Regions from separate parts of the Streptomyces sp. NBC_01197 genome, predicted to be linked through region 2. Evidence: predicted binding sites of a transcription regulator. Region 2 holds the regulator's gene; each other region holds the start of a gene.

Region 1 (6,156 bases), 2.3 Mb from region 2:
GAAGTTCCGGGTCGCGTCCATCCACCGCCGGACCTCGGCGGGGGTGTCGGGGGTGGAGTCGACGGCGTTGAACGCATCGGTCTCCGGGCCGGTCAGGCAGTGGACGGGTGCGCTGTTGCCGACTCCGCGCGGATCGAAACTCACCAGGTCATAGCGGGTGTTGAGCTTCGCGAACGTGGGGGTGAAGGCAGGCAGTGTGTCGACGCCCGAGCCGCCGGGACCGCCGAAGTTGTAGACCAGCGAGCCGATGCGCTTGCCGGGGCCGGTCGCACGATGCCGGATCAAGGCCAGCGGAATCGTCTTCCCGCCGGGCTTGGCGTAGTCGAGGGGGACGTTCAGAGTGGCGCAGGCCCAGCCGGTGCCGGGAGCCTTGCCGCCGCCCTGTGCCGGGGAGGGCGCGGGGCACGTGGTCCATGTCGGCCGTTCCCGAGCCGGGGATGCCGCGCCTGAGCCGGTGGCTGCCGACGGTGTGGCGGCGGGCGGTGCCGGCGCGGCGGCGAACGCGGGCCCGCCGAGCAGCAGGGAAGCGGCAGCGGCGCATCCCACGGCACGCCCGGCGGCTTTACGCGACACGCCGGCCCACGCCTTACGGGGCGGCTCGCCGGTGGACGCAGCGGCCGGCGCACGGAGCGGCGTGCCGGGCGGCATCCGGAGAGGCGTGCGGAGAAGCCTGAAGGACGGTGAGGGGAGGGACGTGCGGGACGAACGGAGCGACAAACGCGCCGACGGGCGCGACGGCTTACGAGGCGTCATGTCGATCATCCTCTGACGGCCCGTCGGATTCCGCCCGGCGCAAGGTCCGTACGGGGGACGGGCGGGCCAAGCCCCTCCAGCCCGGCCGCCCCAGCCCGTCCAGCCCGGCCCACCCCAGCCCCTCAGCCGCCCCGCCCCTCCCGGCAGACCGGGCCCGGATTACCGTCCGGCCCTACGGCTCCCGGCGTCTGTACGCGTAACCTTGAAGGCCGGGACGCACCGGCCGGGGGAAGGGGCCGCAAGTGAGCTGGTTCTGGTGGGTATTCGTCTTTTTCATGGTCGGCGGCTTCGGCTGGATCGCCGACACGGGCCGCACTGCTCTGCGCACGCGCCATGAGCGCCGGATGGAGCGGCTGGATACAGCCGAGCGGGAGCGCCGGGAGATCGAGGCGGCGCGCAGACCGCCCGAGCCGGTCTGCGGCTGTACGCATCACCTTGCCAAGCATGACCGGCAGGGCAAGTGCCATGAGACCGTCGAGGTTCCGACGTCCTGGGACGAGAACAAGAAACCGCTGAGCTTCGAGCCCGGAGTCTGCAACTGCCAGCAGTACGTGGGGCCGCAGCCGCTCTCCCAGGTGTACGCGGACGAGCTGACGGACCTGGCCTGAGGGAGAGGGGCCGCGGAAGAAGGCCTGAGGGAGAGCACCTCACCGAAGAGGGCCTGAGGTAGAGGGTCTGACGGAGAGGACCTGCGGAAGAGGAGAGTGCCAGACCAGAGGTACGGAATCGCAGTGCCCGGCTCCGTCAGGGGTTCGATGGGGGGCCCGCAGGCTGTCCGATCAGCATCGTCGGCGCGCCGGCGACGCGGGTGAGGATCACGGTGGCCGCGTTCGGCCCCTGCGGCTTGACTCTGCGTCGTACCTCTTCCGGTTCGACTGCGGAGCCGCGCTTCTTGACGGTGAGGTTGCCGACCTCCCGCTCGCGCAGCAGGGCCTTCAGTTTTTTCAGGCCGAAGGGGAGCTCGTCCGTGATCTCGTAGGCCCTCGCATACGGGGTGGGGCGCAGTTCGTCCGCTGTGACGTAGGCGATGGTCTCGTCGATCAGCCCGCCGCCGAGTTCCTCGGCGACCTCGGCGACGAGGTGGGCGCGGATGACGGCGCCGTCCGGTTCGTACAGATACCGGCCCAGTGCGCGTACGGCGGGGTTGGGGAGTCCGCGGCCGGTGAGGGTGGCCCCCGAAGGAAGCAGCGTGGCGCGGCGCGCCCCCGGATCCGTGCCGAACCAGAGCACCGCTTCCTTGACGTCGCCGCCGTCGGAGATCCACTCGGCCTCGGCGCTGTCGGGGATCATCTCGTGCGGGATGCCGGGAGCGATCTTGATGGCTCCCGCTGCCCGGGGCGACCCGCCGGACACCGGGCGGTCGGCCACCGCGCCGACAGCCCAGGACAGCGGCGGTGAGTACGCCTCGGGGTTGAAGATCCGGCCGCGGCCGCCACGCCGTGCCGGGTCGGCGAAGACAGCGTCGTACGAGTCCGTGCCGACCTCCGCCACATCCGTGCACCGCACCTCGATCAGGCTGCTCAGCCCGAGGGCGCCGGCGTTGGCTCGTACGACTTCGGCCGTCAGCGGGTCGCGGTCGACCGCCAGTACGGAGATCCCGGCGCGGGCGAGCGCCAGGGCGTCCCCGCCGATGCCGCAGCACAGGTCAGCGACGCTGCGTACGCCCAGCTCGGCGAAGCGGCGGGCGCGGTACTCGGCGACGGATTTACGGGTGGACTGCTCCACGCCGTTGGGCGTGAAGAACATCCGGTACGCGTCGTCCGCGCCGAATTTCGGCACCGCCCGCTGCCTCAGCCGAGCCTGGGCCAGGGCGGCGGAGACCAACTCGGTGGGGTACGTGCGGCGCAACCGGGTGGCGACGGCCAGCTCCTGTGCGGGGTCGTACTCCCGCAGGGATGCGAGCAGGGCCGCGCCCTCATCGGTGAACAGCGCGGTGAAGGCGTCGAGATCGGTCACCTGTCCATTGTGGGTGATCGCCATTGTGGGCGATGGCTGTCCGTTCATTGAGGGGGACAGGCGGCAAGGGGCGGAGGGCAGGGAGCAGGGGTGAACTACTGGAGGGGCGAGGCACTGGACGGACGAGAGGCGCAGGAGGAAGGCGACATGGCCGGAGCAGATTGGCACTCCGCTTGACCGAGTGCTAACTGCCGTCCTAGTCTCAGTTCTGGCACTCCCCACGGGAGAGTGCCAAATATGGCGACGGGCCGGTCCGGCACCCGCGACGACGGATCCATCCGGTCGCCACTCAGACAGTTCACCCCGTGAGATCTCCGAAGGGGGAGACCGGATCGTGTCGACAACCAGCTCCAAGGTTGCCATTAAGCCGCTCGAGGACCGCATTGTGGTCCAGCCGCTCGACGCCGAGCAGACCACGGCCTCCGGCCTGGTCATTCCGGACACCGCCAAGGAGAAGCCCCAGGAGGGCGTCGTCCTGGCCGTGGGCCCGGGCCGCTTCGAGAACGGCGAGCGTCTTCCGCTTGACGTCAAGGCCGGCGATGTCGTGCTGTACAGCAAGTACGGCGGCACCGAGGTGAAGTACAACGGCGAGGAGTACCTCGTCCTCTCGGCTCGCGACGTGCTCGCGATCGTCGAGAAGTAATTCACCGACGTATTTCTTGATCTGCGCCCCTGGCCCCGCATCTGCTGTGTTCGCACACCGAGTGACGGGCACTGGGGGCGCAGTTCGTTTTTGAGAGGACTGAATCAGCTCCATGGCGAAGATCCTGAAGTTCGACGAGGACGCCCGTCGCGCCCTTGAGCGCGGCGTCAACAAGCTTGCCGACACGGTCAAGGTGACGATCGGCCCCAAGGGCCGCAACGTTGTCATCGACAAGAAGTTCGGCGCTCCCACCATCACCAACGACGGTGTCACGATCGCCCGCGAGGTCGAGCTCGACGACCCGTACGAGAACCTCGGCGCGCAGCTGGTGAAGGAGGTGGCGACCAAGACCAACGACATCGCGGGTGACGGCACCACCACCGCCACCGTGCTGGCCCAGGCGCTGGTCCGTGAGGGTCTGCGCAACGTCGCCGCCGGTGCTTCCCCCGCCTCCCTGAAGAAGGGCATCGACGCCGCGGTCAAGGCTGTGTCCGAGGAGCTCCTCGCGACCGCCCGCCCGATCGATGACAAGTCCGACATCGCCGCTGTCGCCGGTCTCTCCGCGCAGGACAAGCAGGTCGGCGAGCTCATCGCCGAGGCGATGGACAAGGTCGGCAAGGACGGTGTCATCACCGTCGAGGAGTCCAACACCTTCGGTCTGGACCTGGACTTCACCGAGGGCATGGCCTTCGACAAGGGTTACCTCTCGCCGTACATGGTGACCGACCAGGAGCGTATGGAGGCCGTCCTCGACGACCCGTACATCCTGATCCACCAGGGCAAGATCGGTTCGATCCAGGACCTGCTGCCGCTCCTTGAGAAGGTCATCCAGGCGGGGAGTTCCAAGCCGCTGCTGATCATCGCCGAGGACGTCGAGGGCGAGGCCCTGTCGACCCTGGTCGTGAACAAGATCCGCGGCACCTTCAACGCGGTCGCGGTCAAGGCCCCCGGCTTCGGCGACCGCCGCAAGGCGATGCTCGGCGACATGGCCACCCTCACCGGTGCCACGGTCATCGCCGAGGAGGTCGGACTCAAGCTCGACCAGGCCGGTCTCGACGTGCTGGGCACCGCCCGCCGCGTGACCATCACCAAGGACGACACCACCATCGTCGACGGCGGTGGCAAGTCCGACGAGGTCCAGGGCCGCGTCAACCAGATCAAGGCCGAGATCGAGTCCACGGACTCCGACTGGGACCGCGAGAAGCTCCAGGAGCGCCTGGCGAAGCTGGCCGGCGGCGTGTGCGTGATCCGCGTCGGTGCCGCCACCGAGGTGGAGCTCAAGGAGAAGAAGCACCGTCTGGAGGACGCCATCTCCGCGACCCGCGCCGCGGTCGAGGAGGGCATCGTCTCCGGTGGTGGCTCCGCTCTGGTGCACGCCGTCAAGGTGCTCGACGGCAACCTGGGCAAGACCGGCGACGAGGCCACGGGTGTCGCGGTCGTGCGCCGCGCCGCTGTCGAGCCGCTGCGCTGGATCGCTGAGAACGCTGGCCTCGAGGGCTACGTCATCACCTCGAAGGTCGCTGAGCTCGACAAGGGCAACGGCTTCAACGCCGCGACCGGTGAGTACGGCGACCTGGTGAAGGCCGGCGTCATCGACCCGGTCAAGGTCACCCGCTCCGCGCTGGAGAACGCCGCGTCCATCGCTTCGCTGCTGCTCACGACCGAGACCCTGGTCGTCGAGAAGCCGGCGGAGGAGGAGCCCGAGGCGGGCCACGGCCACGGCCACTCGCACTGAGGCTGACACCACGCACGCTTGAGGCCCGGCACCCCTTCACTTCGAGGGGGTGCCGGGCCTCGGTGGTTACGGGGCCGGGCTCGGGTCTCCGGATTCGAGTCACCGGATCCGGGTCTCCCGGCTCGGGTCTGCGGGCTCGGGTCTGCGGGCTCGGGCCGCCGGTCAGGCCGAGTGCGTCAGGTCCGACGGAAGCACGGGATCCGCGAACTCCTGCCCCGACGCGTAGCGTTCGAGTTCGTCCAGAGCCTGGTCCGCCATCCGGTGCAGCTCGCCGCCGAGCGACCCCGCGACATGCGGGGTCAGCAGGACGTTCGGCAGGTCGTAGAGCGGTGAATCCGCGTACGGGGTCTCTGGATCCGTCACATCGAGCACCGCGTGCAGCCGCCCGCTCGCCAGTTCCGGAACTAGCGCCTCCTCGTCGATCAGCGAGCCGCGGGCCGTGTTGATCAGCGTCGTACCGTCCCGCATCGCGGCCAGCTGACGGACTCCGATCATGTGCCGGGTAGCGGGAAGCTGCGGGGCGTGCACACTGACGACGTCGCTGCGGGCACACAGTTCGTCCAGCGGCACCGGCTCCACACCGAGCGCGGCGGCTTCTGCCGCATCGACGTACGGGTCGTACAGCAGGACCCGCAGATCGAAGGGGCGCAGCAGTTCGATCACCCGTCGGCCGATCCGGGAGGCGCCGATGATGCCGACGGTGCGCCGGTAGTTGCCGGCGCCGTCCAGTTCGTCCCGCCAGTCGTGGTCGCCGCGCATCGCGCGGTACCGGTAAGCGGACTGCAGGACACGCTTGTTGGCGAGCAGGATCGCGGCGAGGGTGTACTCGGCCACGGGCAGCGCATTGGCCGCGGCGGCCGAAGCGACGGTGATGCCGCGCTCCCAGCATGCCTCGGTGATGTGGTGTTTGACTGACCCGGCCGCGTGGACGACGGCGCGCAACCGGGGTGCGGAGTCCAGGATCCGGCGGGTGAGCGGGGTCGCGCCCCAGCAGGTGAAGAGGACTTCGGCCTCGGCGAGAGCCGCGGCGACCTCGGCCGTGGGTCTCGCCAGATCGTGAGCGACGAGT
Region 2 (6,156 bases):
GCCTGCTGCCCAGCAGCGTCGCCGAGATCCCCGGCATGGACAGCGCCCTCGTCTACGAGCCGCGCGGCGAGGGCGTCGCGGGCGGCGACTTCTACGACGTCTTCCCCGGCGACAGCGCGGGCGGCCGCTGGTGCTTCGCGCTCGGCGACGTCCAGGGCAGCGGCCCGGAGGCGGCCGTCGTCACCGGACTCGCCCGCCCCTGGCTGCGGCTGCTCGCCCGTGAGGGCTACCAGGTCTCCGAGGTGCTCGACCGGCTCAACAAGCTGCTGCTCGACGACGCGATGGAGACCGCAGAGGCGGCGGCCCGTATGGTCGCGATGGCCGGCGGCCAGGAGCTGCACGAGGACCCCCAGTCCCGGTTCCTCTCGCTGCTCTACGGCGAGCTGGTGCCACTGCCCGACGGCGCAGGCGTCCGGTGCACCCTGGCCAGCGCGGGCCATCCGCTGCCGCTGCTGCTGAGCCCCGACGGCACCGTACGGGCCGCCGCCGCACCGCAGATGCTGCTCGGCGTGATCGAGGGGGTCACGTACGAGAGCGAGACCTTCGACCTGCTGCCCGGCGACACGCTGCTCTGCGTCACCGACGGTGTCACCGAGCGGCGGGCAGGACCGCGCATGTTCGACGACGGCGACGGCCTCTCGGCCGAACTGGCGGGCTGTACGGGGCTGACCGCGCAGGGGGTCGCCGAGCGGATCAAGCAGGCGGTCTACGCGTTCGGCGTGGAGCCGCTGGACGACGACATGGCACTCCTGGTGCTGCGGGCGGAGTAGTTCCCGGGCCGGGGGACAATGGGGGCATGCCTTCCGTACTGCCCGATGGTGAGCCCATGCCCGATGACGGGGCGCTGCCCGGTCATGCCCTGGAGAACGCGGGCGAGCGGCCGCTCGGGTTCTATCTGCACGTGCCCTACTGCGCGACGCGCTGCGGGTACTGCGACTTCAACACCTACACCGCGACCGAGCTGCGCGGCTCGGGCGGTGTGCTGGCCTCGCAGGACAACTACGCGTCGACCCTCACCGAGGAGATCCGGCTGGCCCGCAAGGTGCTCGGCGACGACCCGCGCCCGGTGAGCACGGTGTTCGTCGGCGGCGGCACGCCGACCCTGCTCGACGCGGCGGACCTGGTACGGATGCTCGCGGCGGTACGGGACGAGTTCGGGCTCGCCGACGGCGCCGAGATCACCACCGAGGCCAACCCCGAGTCCGTCGGCCCGGAGTATCTGGCGACGCTGCGGGCCGGGGGCTTCAACCGGATCTCGTTCGGGATGCAGAGCGCGCGGCAGCACGTCCTGAAGATCCTCGACCGCACCCACACCCCGGGCAGGCCCGAGGCGTGCGTCGCCGAGGCGCGCGCCGCGGGCTTCGAGCACGTCAATCTGGACCTGATCTACGGCACGCCCGGCGAGTCCGACGACGACTGGCGGGCCTCGCTCTCGGCGGCGGTCGGCGCCGGACCCGACCACATCTCCGCGTACGCGCTCATCGTCGAGGAGGGCACCCAGCTGGCCCGCCGGATCCGGCGTGGCGAGGTGCCGATGACGGACGACGACGAGCACGCGGACCGCTATCTGATCGCGGACTCGGTCCTGGCCGACGCGGGGTTCTCCTGGTACGAGGTCTCCAACTGGTCCACCACCGACGCGGGCCGCTGCCTGCACAACGAGCTGTACTGGCGCGGCGCGGACTGGTGGGGCGCGGGCCCCGGCGCGCACAGCCACATCGGCGGCGTGCGCTGGTGGAACGTGAAGCACCCCGGCGCGTACGCGGCAGCCCTGGCGGCCGGGAAGTCACCCGGCGCGGGCCGGGAGATCCTGCCCGCGGAGGACCGCCGGGTGGAACGCATCCTGCTCGAACTGCGCCTCCGCGACGGCTGCCCGCTCGCCATCCTGGCCCCGGCGGGCCTGGCCGCGTCCCGGCGCGCCCTGTCGGACGGGCTGCTCGACGCGGGAGCGTACGAGGCGGGGCGGGCGGTGCTCACCCTGAGGGGGCGGTTGCTGGCCGATGCGGTGGTGCGGGATCTGGTGGACTGAGGGGCAGGAAATTCCGGCTGGAACCCCCTACTCCGCCGGCGCCGTCACGAAGTCGATCAGTTCCTCGACCCGGCCCAGCAGCGCTGGCTCCAGGTCCCGGTAGGAGTGCACTCCGGACAGGATCCGCTGCCACGCGGCCCCGGTGTTCTCCGGCCAGCCCAGCGCCCGGCACACGCCCGTCTTCCAGTCCTGCCCGCGCGGTACGGCCGGCCACCCCGTGATGCCCACCGACGACGGCTTCACCGCTTCCCAGACGTCGATGTACGGGTGCCCCACCACCAGCGCGTGGTCGCTGGAGACCTCCGCCGCGATACGGGACTCCTTCGAGCCCGGGACCAGGTGGTCGACCAGCACTCCGAGCCGCGCGTCCGCCGCCGGGCCGAACTCCGCGACGATCGCGGGCAGGTCGTCGATGCCTCCCAGGTACTCGACGACGACGCCCTCGATCCGCAGGTCGTCGCCCCACACCCGCTCGACCAGCTCCGCGTCGTGCCGCCCCTCGACGTAGAGCCGCCCGGCCCGCGCGACCCGTGCCCGCGCGCCGGGCACCGCCAGCGAACCGGATGCCGTCCGGCTGGGGCGCTGGGGCGCTGCCGTGGGGCGCACGAGAGTGACAGGGCGCCCCTCCAGCAGGAAGGCGCGCGGACCCATCGGGAACACCCGGTGCTTGCCGAAGCGGTCCTCCAGCGTGACCGTCGGCCCTTCGGCCGTCTTCTCACAGCGGATAACCGCGCCGCAGAACCCGGTGGCGACCTCCTCGACCACCAGATCGGGCTCGGCCGCGACCTCGCGGGCGGGCGTCTGCTTCTTCCACGGCGGCGTGAAGTCGGGGCTGTAGCTGCGCATTCCGCAGACGCTACGACACCCCGGCGCGCGCTGCCAGCACAGCACGCTGAGCGCGGACGAACGAGGCGTCGACCACGGCCCCGTGCCCCGGTACGTACAGCGCGTCCTCACCACCCAGTGCCAGCAGCCGGTCCAGCGCCTCGGGCCAGCGGGCGGGCATCGCGTCCTGGCCCGCCTGCGGCTCGCCCGGCTCCTCGACGAGGTCGCCGCAGAAGACGACATCGCGGTCGCCCGCGCCTCCCGCGCCGCTCCAGGTGCCGGCGTCCTGCCCGCCCGGGACGAGCAGCGCCAGATCGTGGCCGGTGTGCCCGGGGCCGCAGTTCACCAGGGTGACCCGGCGGCCGCCCAGGTCCAGGGTCAGCTCACCGGAGACCGGATGGTGCGGAGCGACCAGATGGGCCACCGCGTCGGCGGCCTCCGCCGCCGGGACGCCGTGGCGCACCGCGTCCTGGCGCAGCGCGTCGGCCCCGCGCGAGCCCCGGGTGAGCAGCGCCTCCGCGCCCACCGCTCCGTAGACCTGGACACCCGCGAACACGGCGGTGCCCAGCACATGGTCGAAGTGCGGGTGGCTCAGCGCGATGTGCGTCACCCGGCGGCCCAGCGCCGCCTCCGCGCGCATCCGGATCTCCCGGCCCTCGCGCAGCGTCGCCCCCGTGTCGAAGAGCAGCGCACCGTACCGGCCCGCCACGAGCCCGGCCGTCGCGTCCCAGCGGGGAAGACGGCACCGGCCCACCCCCGCCGCCAGGTGTTCCCAGCCGGAGTCTTCCCAAGTGGCGTCCATACCGCGACGCTATCCCGGGCGGACACCGGCGCGACCGTGCGACGGGCCGCCCTTGCCAGCGGTGAACCTCTCCGCCGTACACTGGGACGCTGCTGGCACTCGAACATTCCGAGTGCCAGGCAGGCCCGGATCGACAGCTGGAGGTGTGCGCGGGTGCTCAGCGAACGCAGACTCGAAGTGTTGCGCGCCATCGTCCAGGACTACGTGGGCACCGAGGAGCCGGTCGGCTCCAAGGCGCTCACCGAGCGGCACCGGCTCGGTGTCTCACCGGCCACCGTCCGCAATGACATGGCGGCCCTGGAGGACGAGGGGTTCATCGCCCAGCCGCACACGAGCGCGGGCCGCATCCCCACCGACAAGGGGTACCGGCTGTTCGTCGACCGGCTCGCGGGCGTCAAGCCCCTCTCGTCGCCCGAGCGGCGCGCCATCCAGAACTTCATGGACGGTGCGGTCGACCTCGACGACGTGGTGGGCCGCACCGTACGGCTGCTCGCCCAGCTCACCCGGCAGGTCGCCGTGGTGCAGTACCCGTCGCTGACCCGTTCCACGGTGCGGCACGTGGAGCTGCTGGCGCTGGCCCCGGCCCGGCTGATGCTCGTGCTGATCACGGACACCGGACGGGTCGAGCAGCGCATGATCGACTGTCCGGCGCCGTTCGGTGAGACATCTCTCGCCGACCTCCGTGCCCGGCTCAACAGCCGGGTGGTGGGGCGCCGCTTCGCGGACGTACCACAATTGGTGCAGGACCTTCCCGAGTCCTTCGAACAGGAAGACCGGGGTACGGTTTCCACGGTGCTCGCGACCTTGCTGGAAACGCTGGTCGAGGAGACCGAAGAACGGCTGATGATCGGCGGAACCGCCAATCTGACGCGATTCGGACATGACTTCCCACTGACCATCAGGCCGGTGCTGGAAGCGCTTGAGGAGCAGGTCGTGCTCCTCAAGCTGCTCGGTGAGGACTCGGGCATGACCGTACGCATCGGGCATGAGAATGCCCACGAGGGCCTGACGTCCACATCGGTCGTCGCCGTCGGCTACGGTTCGGGCGACGAGGCAGTCGCCAAACTCGGCGTGGTCGGACCGACCCGCATGGACTACCCCGGAACGATGGGAGCGGTACGCGCAGTGGCACGTTACGTCGGACAGATCCTGGCGGAGTCGTAAGTGGCCACGGACTATTACGCCGTTCTCGGCGTGCGCCGCGACGCTTCCCAGGACGAGATCAAGAAGGCATTCCGGCGATTGGCGCGTGAGCTCCACCCGGACGTCAATCCCGATCCCAAGACGCAGGAACGCTTCAAGGAGATCAACGCCGCCTACGAGGTGCTGTCGGACCCGCAGAAGAAGCAGGTCTACGACCTCGGCGGCGACCCGCTCTCGCAGGCGGGCGGCGGCGGAGCCGGCGGCTTCGGCCAGGGCGGCTTCGGCAACTTCTCGGACATCATGGACGCCTTCTTCGGTACGGCGTCCCAGCGCGGGCCGAGGTCGCGCACGCGGCGCGGCCAGGACGCGATGATCCGGCTGGAGATCGACCTCAACGAGTCGGCCTTCGGCACCACGAAGGACATCCAGGTCGACACCGCTGTGGTCTGCACGACCTGCAGCGGCGAGGGCGCCGCCCCCGGCACCTCGGCCCAGACCTGCGACATGTGCCGCGGCCGCGGTGAGGTCTCGCAGGTCACCCGGTCCTTCCTGGGCCAGGTCATGACCTCGCGGCCCTGCCCGCAGTGCCAGGGCTTCGGTACGGTCGTACCGACCCCGTGCCCCGAGTGCGCGGGCGACGGGCGCATCCGCTCCCGTCGCACGCTGACGGTGAAGATCCCGGCCGGTGTCGACAACGGCACCCGGATCCAGCTCGCGGGCGAGGGCGAGGTCGGCCCCGGCGGCGGCCCCGCCGGCGACCTGTACGTCGAGATCCACGAACTGCCGCACGCGGTATTCCAGCGGCGGGGCGACGATCTGCACTGCACGGTGACGGTCCCCATGACGGCGGCCGCACTCGGTACGAAGGTGCCGCTGGAGACGCTGGACGCGCTGGAGGAGGTCGACATCCGGCCGGGCACGCAGTCCGGTCAGTCGATCCCGATGCACCAGCGCGGCATCACGCATCTGCGCGGCGGCGGCCGCGGCGACCTGATCGTGCATGTCGAGGTGCTCACCCCGACGAAGATGGACGCCGAACAGGAGCGGCTGCTGCGGGAGTTCGCCAAGCTGCGCGGCGAGGAACGCCCGACCGGCCAGTTCCAGCCGGGGCAGCAGGGCTTGTTCTCGCGGTTGAAGGACGCGTTCAACGGGCGGTAGCTGGGGGTTGTCCTTCTGCCGGGGGTCCGGGGGTCGTCCCCCGGGGGATGCAGTCAGCCGGGGCAGCAGGGGTTGTTCTCGCGGTTGAAGGACGCGTACAACGGGCGGTAGCCCAGCGCGGTTCTTCCGCCGGGGGCGCCGATTCGATGCGGTGCGGAGGACATGGCACGATGCGGTCATGTCCTCCGCACTCGCCGAT
Region 3 (6,156 bases), 1.1 Mb from region 2:
TACGGCTGGAACAGCCGATCCTCGCTCTCGCTGAGGATCAGAAGTCCATGTCACCGCCGGGCATACCGCCCGGGGCGCCGCCGGGAGCGGCCTTCTCCGGCTTGTCGGCGATGACGGCCTCGGTGGTGAGGAACAGCGCGGCGATCGACGCGGCGTTCTGCAGCGCGGAGCGCGTGACCTTCGCCGGGTCGATGATGCCCTCGGCGATCATGTCGACGTACTCGCCGGTCGCGGCGTTCAGGCCGTGGCCGACCGTCAGGTTGCGGACCTTCTCGACGACGACTCCGCCTTCGAGACCACCGTTGACGGCGATCTGCTTCAGCGGGGCCTCAAGCGCGAGCTTCACGGCGTTGGCACCGGTCGCCTCGTCGCCTTCGAGCTCAAGCTTCTCGAACACCGCGGAAGCCTGGAGCAGGGCCACGCCACCACCGGCGACGATGCCCTCCTCGACGGCCGCCTTCGCGTTGCGAACGGCGTCCTCGATGCGGTGCTTGCGCTCCTTGAGCTCGACCTCGGTCGCGGCACCGGCCTTGATGACGGCCACGCCGCCGGCCAGCTTCGCGAGGCGCTCCTGGAGCTTCTCGCGGTCGTAGTCCGAGTCGGAGTTCTCGATCTCGGCGCGGATCTGGTTGACGCGACCCTGGACCTGGTCGCTGTCACCGGCACCGTCGACGATCGTGGTCTCGTCCTTGGTGATGACGACCTTACGGGCGCGGCCGAGCAGGTCGAGACCGGCGCTCTCCAGCTTGAGGCCGACCTCCTCGGAGATGACCGTGCCACCGGTGAGGATGGCGATGTCACCGAGCATGGCCTTGCGGCGGTCGCCGAAGCCCGGGGCCTTGACGGCGACGGACTTGAAGGTGCCGCGGATCTTGTTGACGACCAGGGTCGACAGCGCCTCGCCCTCGACGTCCTCCGCGATGATCAGCAGCGCCTTGCCGGACTGCATGACCTTCTCGAGCAGCGGAAGGAGATCCTTCACGTTGCCGATCTTGGAGTTGACGATCAGGATGTACGGGTCGTCGAGCGACGCCTCCATACGCTCCATGTCGGTGGCGAAGTACGCCGAGATGTAGCCCTTGTCGAAGCGCATGCCCTCGGTGAGCTCAAGCTCAAGCCCGAAGGTCTGCGACTCCTCGACGGTGATGACGCCTTCCTTGCCGACCTTGTCCATCGCCTCGGCGATGAGCTCGCCGATCTGGGTGTCAGCGGCGGAGATGGAGGCGGTCGAAGCGATCTGCTCCTTGGTCTCCACGTCCTTGGCCTGCTCCAGCAGAGCGGCGGAGACGGCCTCGACGGCCTTCTCGATGCCACGCTTGAGGGCCATCGGGTTGGCACCGGCGGCGACGTTGCGGAGGCCCTCACGAACCAGCGCCTGCGCGAGGACGGTCGCGGTGGTCGTACCGTCACCGGCGACGTCGTCCGTCTTCTTGGCGACCTCCTTGACCAGCTCGGCGCCGATCTTCTCGTACGGGTCCTCGAGCTCGATCTCCTTGGCGATGGAAACACCATCGTTGGTGATCGTGGGGGCGCCCCACTTCTTCTCAAGGACGACGTTGCGGCCCTTGGGGCCGAGGGTGACCTTGACGGCGTCGGCGAGCTGGTTCATCCCGCGCTCGAGACCGCGCCGTGCCTCCTCGTCGAACGCGATGATCTTGGCCATGTGAAGTGGTCCTCCCGGACAGGGGGTGGAAAGCGTCAGACCTGGCGGTGCCCGCGACGGACGGCCTGCTTGCCCGGTGGTTCCTTGCCCCACCCGGCCCGCGGGCCTCACCAACCCGGTCCTTCTGTCACTCTCACTGGGAGAGTGCTAACGCCAATGATTAGCACTCGACCCCTGTGAGTGCAAGCGCCTTCGAAGAAGGCCCACGTGGGTGCGGTGCTGCCCCCGGACGCACGAGAGGCCCGCGCCCCTGTGTGGGGTGCGGGCCTCTCGGCGTGAGTGGGTCGGTGGCCGATCGCGCCGAGATCAGACGGCGAGTTTGACCATGTCCGCCTGCGGACCCTTCTGGCCCTGCGAGATCTCGAACTCAACTCGCTGACCTTCTTCAAGGGTGCGGTAGCCGTCCATCTGAATCGCGCTGTAGTGGACGAAAACATCCGCACCACCGTCGACCGCGATGAAGCCGTACCCCTTCTCCGCGTTGAACCACTTGACGGTGCCCTGAGCCATGCCTAACTCCCCTATTACTGGCCCTTGCACAGAGCCCGCACTTCGCGGGATCCGGGTCAGACCTTGCGCCGGAACGCGTCGACCGCGGCTGAATGTATCTGCCCAACTGCCCTCTGCAACAGGTCAATCGGACGAGAATTCTGAGCACGGCTGAACGCCCCATTGGGCGGATTTCCGGGTATCCCAGGGCAAGTCGGGCCGGGCAAAGGGCACTTACGACGCAAAGAGATCTACGCATTGCCCAGACATTGACGCGTGCTCATACGCGCTCGGCGCGGGCGATCAAGGGGGCTGCCCCAACTCTACCGTGTTCAATCATGCTGAATTGCCCCCTCCGCTTCGTACGCGGAGAGGGCAACGGGTCCAGCAGATGACACGACGGACGGCGGGGCGGACCCCCGGGCGGCGAGCACCGGGGGTCGCCGCGGCGCCGCAGGGGCTTGCTCAGCCGCCGGCGACGGCCGGGATGATGGAAACGCCCGCGCCGTCCGGCGTCGCCGTCTCCAGGCCCTGCTCGAAGCGCACGTCGTCGTCGTTCACGTACACGTTCACGAAGCGGCGCAGCTTGCCCTGGTCGTCCAGGACGCGGGCCGCGATGCCGGTGTGGTTCTTCTCCAGGTCGGCGATGACCTCGGAGAGGGTGCCGCCGTCGGCGGCGACCTCGGCCTGGCCGCCCGTGTAGGTGCGGAGGATGGTGGGGATGCGGACCTTGACGCTCATACGGGATTACCTTCCAGGAGTCCGGGGCGGGACGGAACGGGCGGGTACGGACAGGGCTGGGTACGGAGAGCCCGGGTCAGGCGCCCGTGGCCAGGCCGGCCTCGCGGAACGCGTCCAGGGTCGGACGGATCGTCGCGGTCGGGCCGGACGTCGGGGCGACCGCGTCCAGGGTCTTGAGGCCGTCACCCGTGTTCAGTACGACGGTGGTGAGCGACGGGTCGAGCAGACCGGCCTCGATGAGCTTCTTCGTCACGCCGACGGTCACGCCGCCCGCAGTCTCCGCGAAGATGCCCTCGGTACGGGCCAGCAGCTTGATCGCATCGACGATCTGCTCGTCGTTGACGTCCTCGACGGCGCCGCCGGTGCGGCGGGCGATGTCCAGGACGTACGGGCCGTCCGCCGGGTTGCCGATGGCCAGCGACTTGGCGATCGTGTCCGGCTTCTGCGGCCGTACGACGTCGTGACCGGCCTTGAACGCGGTGGAGACCGGTGAGCAGCCCTCGGCCTGCGCGCCGAAGATCTTGTACGGCTTGTCCTCGACCAGACCGAGCTTGATCAGCTCCTGGAGCCCCTTGTCGATCTTCGTGAGCTGGGAGCCCGACGCGATCGGGATGACGATCTGGTCGGGCAGCTGCCAGCCGAGCTGCTCGCAGATCTCGTACGCCAGGGTCTTGGAACCCTCGCCGTAGTACGGGCGGAGGTTGACGTTGACGAAGCCCCAGCCCTCACCGATCGGGTCGCCGATGAGCTCGGAGCAGAAGCGGTTGACGTCGTCGTAGTTGCCCTCGATGCCGACCAGTTCGCCGCCGTAGACGGCGGCCATCACGACCTTGCCCTGCTCCAGGTCGTGCGGGATGAACACGCAGGAGCGGAAGCCGGCGCGGGCGGCGGCGGCGCCGACGGCTCCGGCCAGGTTGCCCGTCGATGAGCAGGAGAGCGTGGTGAAGCCGAAGGCGCGGGCGGCCTCGACGGCGATGGCGACGACACGGTCCTTGAAGGAGTGCGTCGGGTTGCCGGAGTCGTCCTTGACGTGCAGAGCGCCGGTGACACCCAGCTCGCGGGCGAGGTTGTCGGCCTTGACCAGCTTGGTGAAGCCCGGGTTCAAGTTGGGCTGGTCGGCCACACCGGCGGGGACCGGCAGCAGCGGGGCGTAGCGCCAGATGTTGTTCGGGCCGGCCTCGATGCGCTTCTTCAGCTCGTCGGGGGAGCCGCTCGGGAGGTCGTACGCCACTTCGAGCGGCCCGAAACAGGAGGCGCAGGCGAAGAGGGGGCCGAGAGGGAAACGCTCTCCGCACTCGCGGCACGAGAGGGCGGCGGCGGGGCCGAGATCGACGGCCCCGGTGGAGTCACTGGTGCTGGTGACGGTCTGTACAGCCATGGTGGCGAGGTCCTCTCCTCATCTTCCTCGCGACGTACTTCGCCGCAAGACGGAATTGGCACCTTCCCCACCATGACCTCGCGGTCGGCAGGAGGGTTGCCGGGACTTCTACGGGCCGTTCCCTCAGTCCCTCTGGATGAGCGCTTATGACGCGAGCCTTGAGGCCCGGCGTGTTTGTCCGCATCTGCTGACCCCGGCATCCCGTGGCCATTTGCGTTGTTCAAGACTGTAACCGAAGGCAGTGACAGTTGAGATAGTCGTCCGAACCGCGAGATGGCTCACAGTCAAGGAGACGCGTCGTGCTGGAAGAGGTGGACCGCTGGCTGACCAGGCGTTCCTGGTCGGCGGCCGACCGTCCGCTGGACCGGCTGATCGCGGCCAAACGCGGCACGAGGGTAAGTGTCGTCCTGCCCGCGCTCAACGAGGAGGCGACGGTCGGGGCGATCGTCGCGACCATCCGGCGGGAGCTGATGGACGCCCTGCCGGTGCCGCTCGTGGACGAGCTGGTGGTCATCGACTCCGGCTCCACCGACCGTACGGCCGCTGCCGCCGCTGCCGCCGGGGCGCGGGTGGTGCACCGGGACGAGATCCTGCCGCGGATTCCGGCCGTGCCCGGCAAGGGCGAGGTGCTGTGGCGTTCGCTCCTGGTGACCGGCGGCGACATCGTCTGCTTCGTGGACGCGGACCTGCGGGAGTTCTCGGCGGACTTCGTCTCGGGGATCGTCGGGCCGCTGCTGACCGACCCCGATGTGCAGTTCGTGAAGGCCATGTACGACCGGCCGCTCGGCGAGACCGCCGGTCAGGGCGGCCGGGTGACCGAGCTGGTGGCGCGGCCGCTGCTGAACCTGCACTGGCCGCAGCTGGCCGGCTTCGTCCAGCCGCTGGGCGGCGAGTACGCGGTACGGCGCTCGCTGCTCGAACAGCTGCCCTTCCCGGTCGGTTACGGGGTGGAGCTGGGCCTGCTGGTCGACGCGCTCCACACGGTGGGGCTCGACGCGCTGGCGCAGGTCGACGTGGGCTCGCGCAAACACCGCCACCAGGACGGGCTCGCGCTGGGGCGGATGGCGGCGGCGATCTACCGCACGGCGCAGCTGCGGCTGTCGCGGGGGCAGCTGGTGCGGCCGGAGCTGACACAGTTCGAGCGGGGCGCGGAAGGGTCGGGCTTCGTACCGCGGACGCACGCGGTGGACACCGAGGAGCGGCCGCCGATGCGGAGCGTCGGGGAGTACGCGGCCCGCCGGGCCGCCTGACCGGAGACTGCCGGGGCGGACGGCCACGGACAGTGTCCGGCAGCTGTCCATGGAAAGGTTTTAGCCATAGTCGGCACGAGAATCCGCACCCCTCACCAGGCCGCGATATCCGTGTAGTCACCGCCTTATTGGCGGGAAGGAGCACTGCGACACCGTAAAGAAACAACGGATTTCGTTGCGATGACGCTTTAACGAACCCTTGACGTGAATGGTCGTCGGGAGTTGTATTCGGTCACCGGAGCGGCGTGGACGTCGTCGCGGTCCGCCCCGCATGTGCGGCACTCTTCAGCGAATACCCAGCGAATGCCCGAAGGTGCCCGCCCCCTCATGCCGCCAGCCTCATGACGCCAGCACCGATGGGACAACGGATGACCTCTACGCCCGACACGACCGTTGCCGCGACCCCCGGGAAACCGGAGGCCGACACCCGTGCCGCCAGGGCCGGGGAAGCGCCCACCCTCACCCGTTCCATCGGTGTGGTGGGAGGGACGCTGCTCACGCTCTCCTGTCTGACCCCGGCATCGTCGCTCTTCGTGATCGTGCCGGACTCTTTCGCTACCCTGGGCACCGGAACGGCCCTCACCATCGCCATCGCGGGTCTGCTCTGTATCGGAGTCGCGTTCACCTACTCGGAG

Evidence for each region. The regulator HrcA, encoded in region 2, represses chaperone genes, less so after heat shock. The targets are predictions, from matches to a motif close to TTNGCACTCNGNNNNNCNGAGTGCNAA.
Region 1: a site for HrcA is predicted at 2,871-2,897, ahead of groES (co-chaperone GroES). Genes of this name have one in related genera too.
Region 3: a site for HrcA is predicted at 1,788-1,814, ahead of groL (chaperonin GroEL). Genes of this name have one in related genera too.

Annotation. Positions count from the first base shown of each region.
Region 1 is NZ_CP108569.1:2,929,443-2,935,598, reverse strand. It holds gene OG452_RS13180 (alpha/beta hydrolase) at 1-573, opposite strand, end outside; gene OG452_RS13175 (hypothetical protein) at 996-1,361, shown strand; gene OG452_RS13170 (class I SAM-dependent methyltransferase) at 1,498-2,733, opposite strand; gene groES (co-chaperone GroES) at 3,044-3,352, shown strand; gene groL (chaperonin GroEL) at 3,465-5,087, shown strand; gene OG452_RS13155 (hydroxyacid dehydrogenase) at 5,250-6,156, opposite strand, start outside.
Region 2 is NZ_CP108569.1:5,264,836-5,270,991, forward strand. It holds gene OG452_RS24055 (SpoIIE family protein phosphatase) at 1-770, shown strand, start outside; gene hemW (radical SAM family heme chaperone HemW) at 827-2,029, shown strand; gene OG452_RS24065 (DUF3097 domain-containing protein) at 2,057-2,875, opposite strand; gene OG452_RS24070 (MBL fold metallo-hydrolase) at 2,886-3,656, opposite strand; gene hrcA (heat-inducible transcriptional repressor HrcA) at 3,810-4,820, shown strand; gene dnaJ (molecular chaperone DnaJ) at 4,821-5,957, shown strand; gene OG452_RS24085 (nitronate monooxygenase) at 6,136-6,156, shown strand, end outside.
Region 3 is NZ_CP108569.1:4,214,225-4,220,380, reverse strand. It holds gene groL (chaperonin GroEL) at 38-1,663, opposite strand; gene OG452_RS19305 (cold-shock protein) at 1,970-2,173, opposite strand; gene OG452_RS19300 (MoaD/ThiS family protein) at 2,618-2,893, opposite strand; gene thrC (threonine synthase) at 2,970-4,271, opposite strand; SAM riboswitch class I at 4,287-4,414, opposite strand; gene OG452_RS19290 (glucosyl-3-phosphoglycerate synthase) at 4,571-5,521, shown strand; gene OG452_RS19285 (APC family permease) at 5,890-6,156, shown strand, end outside.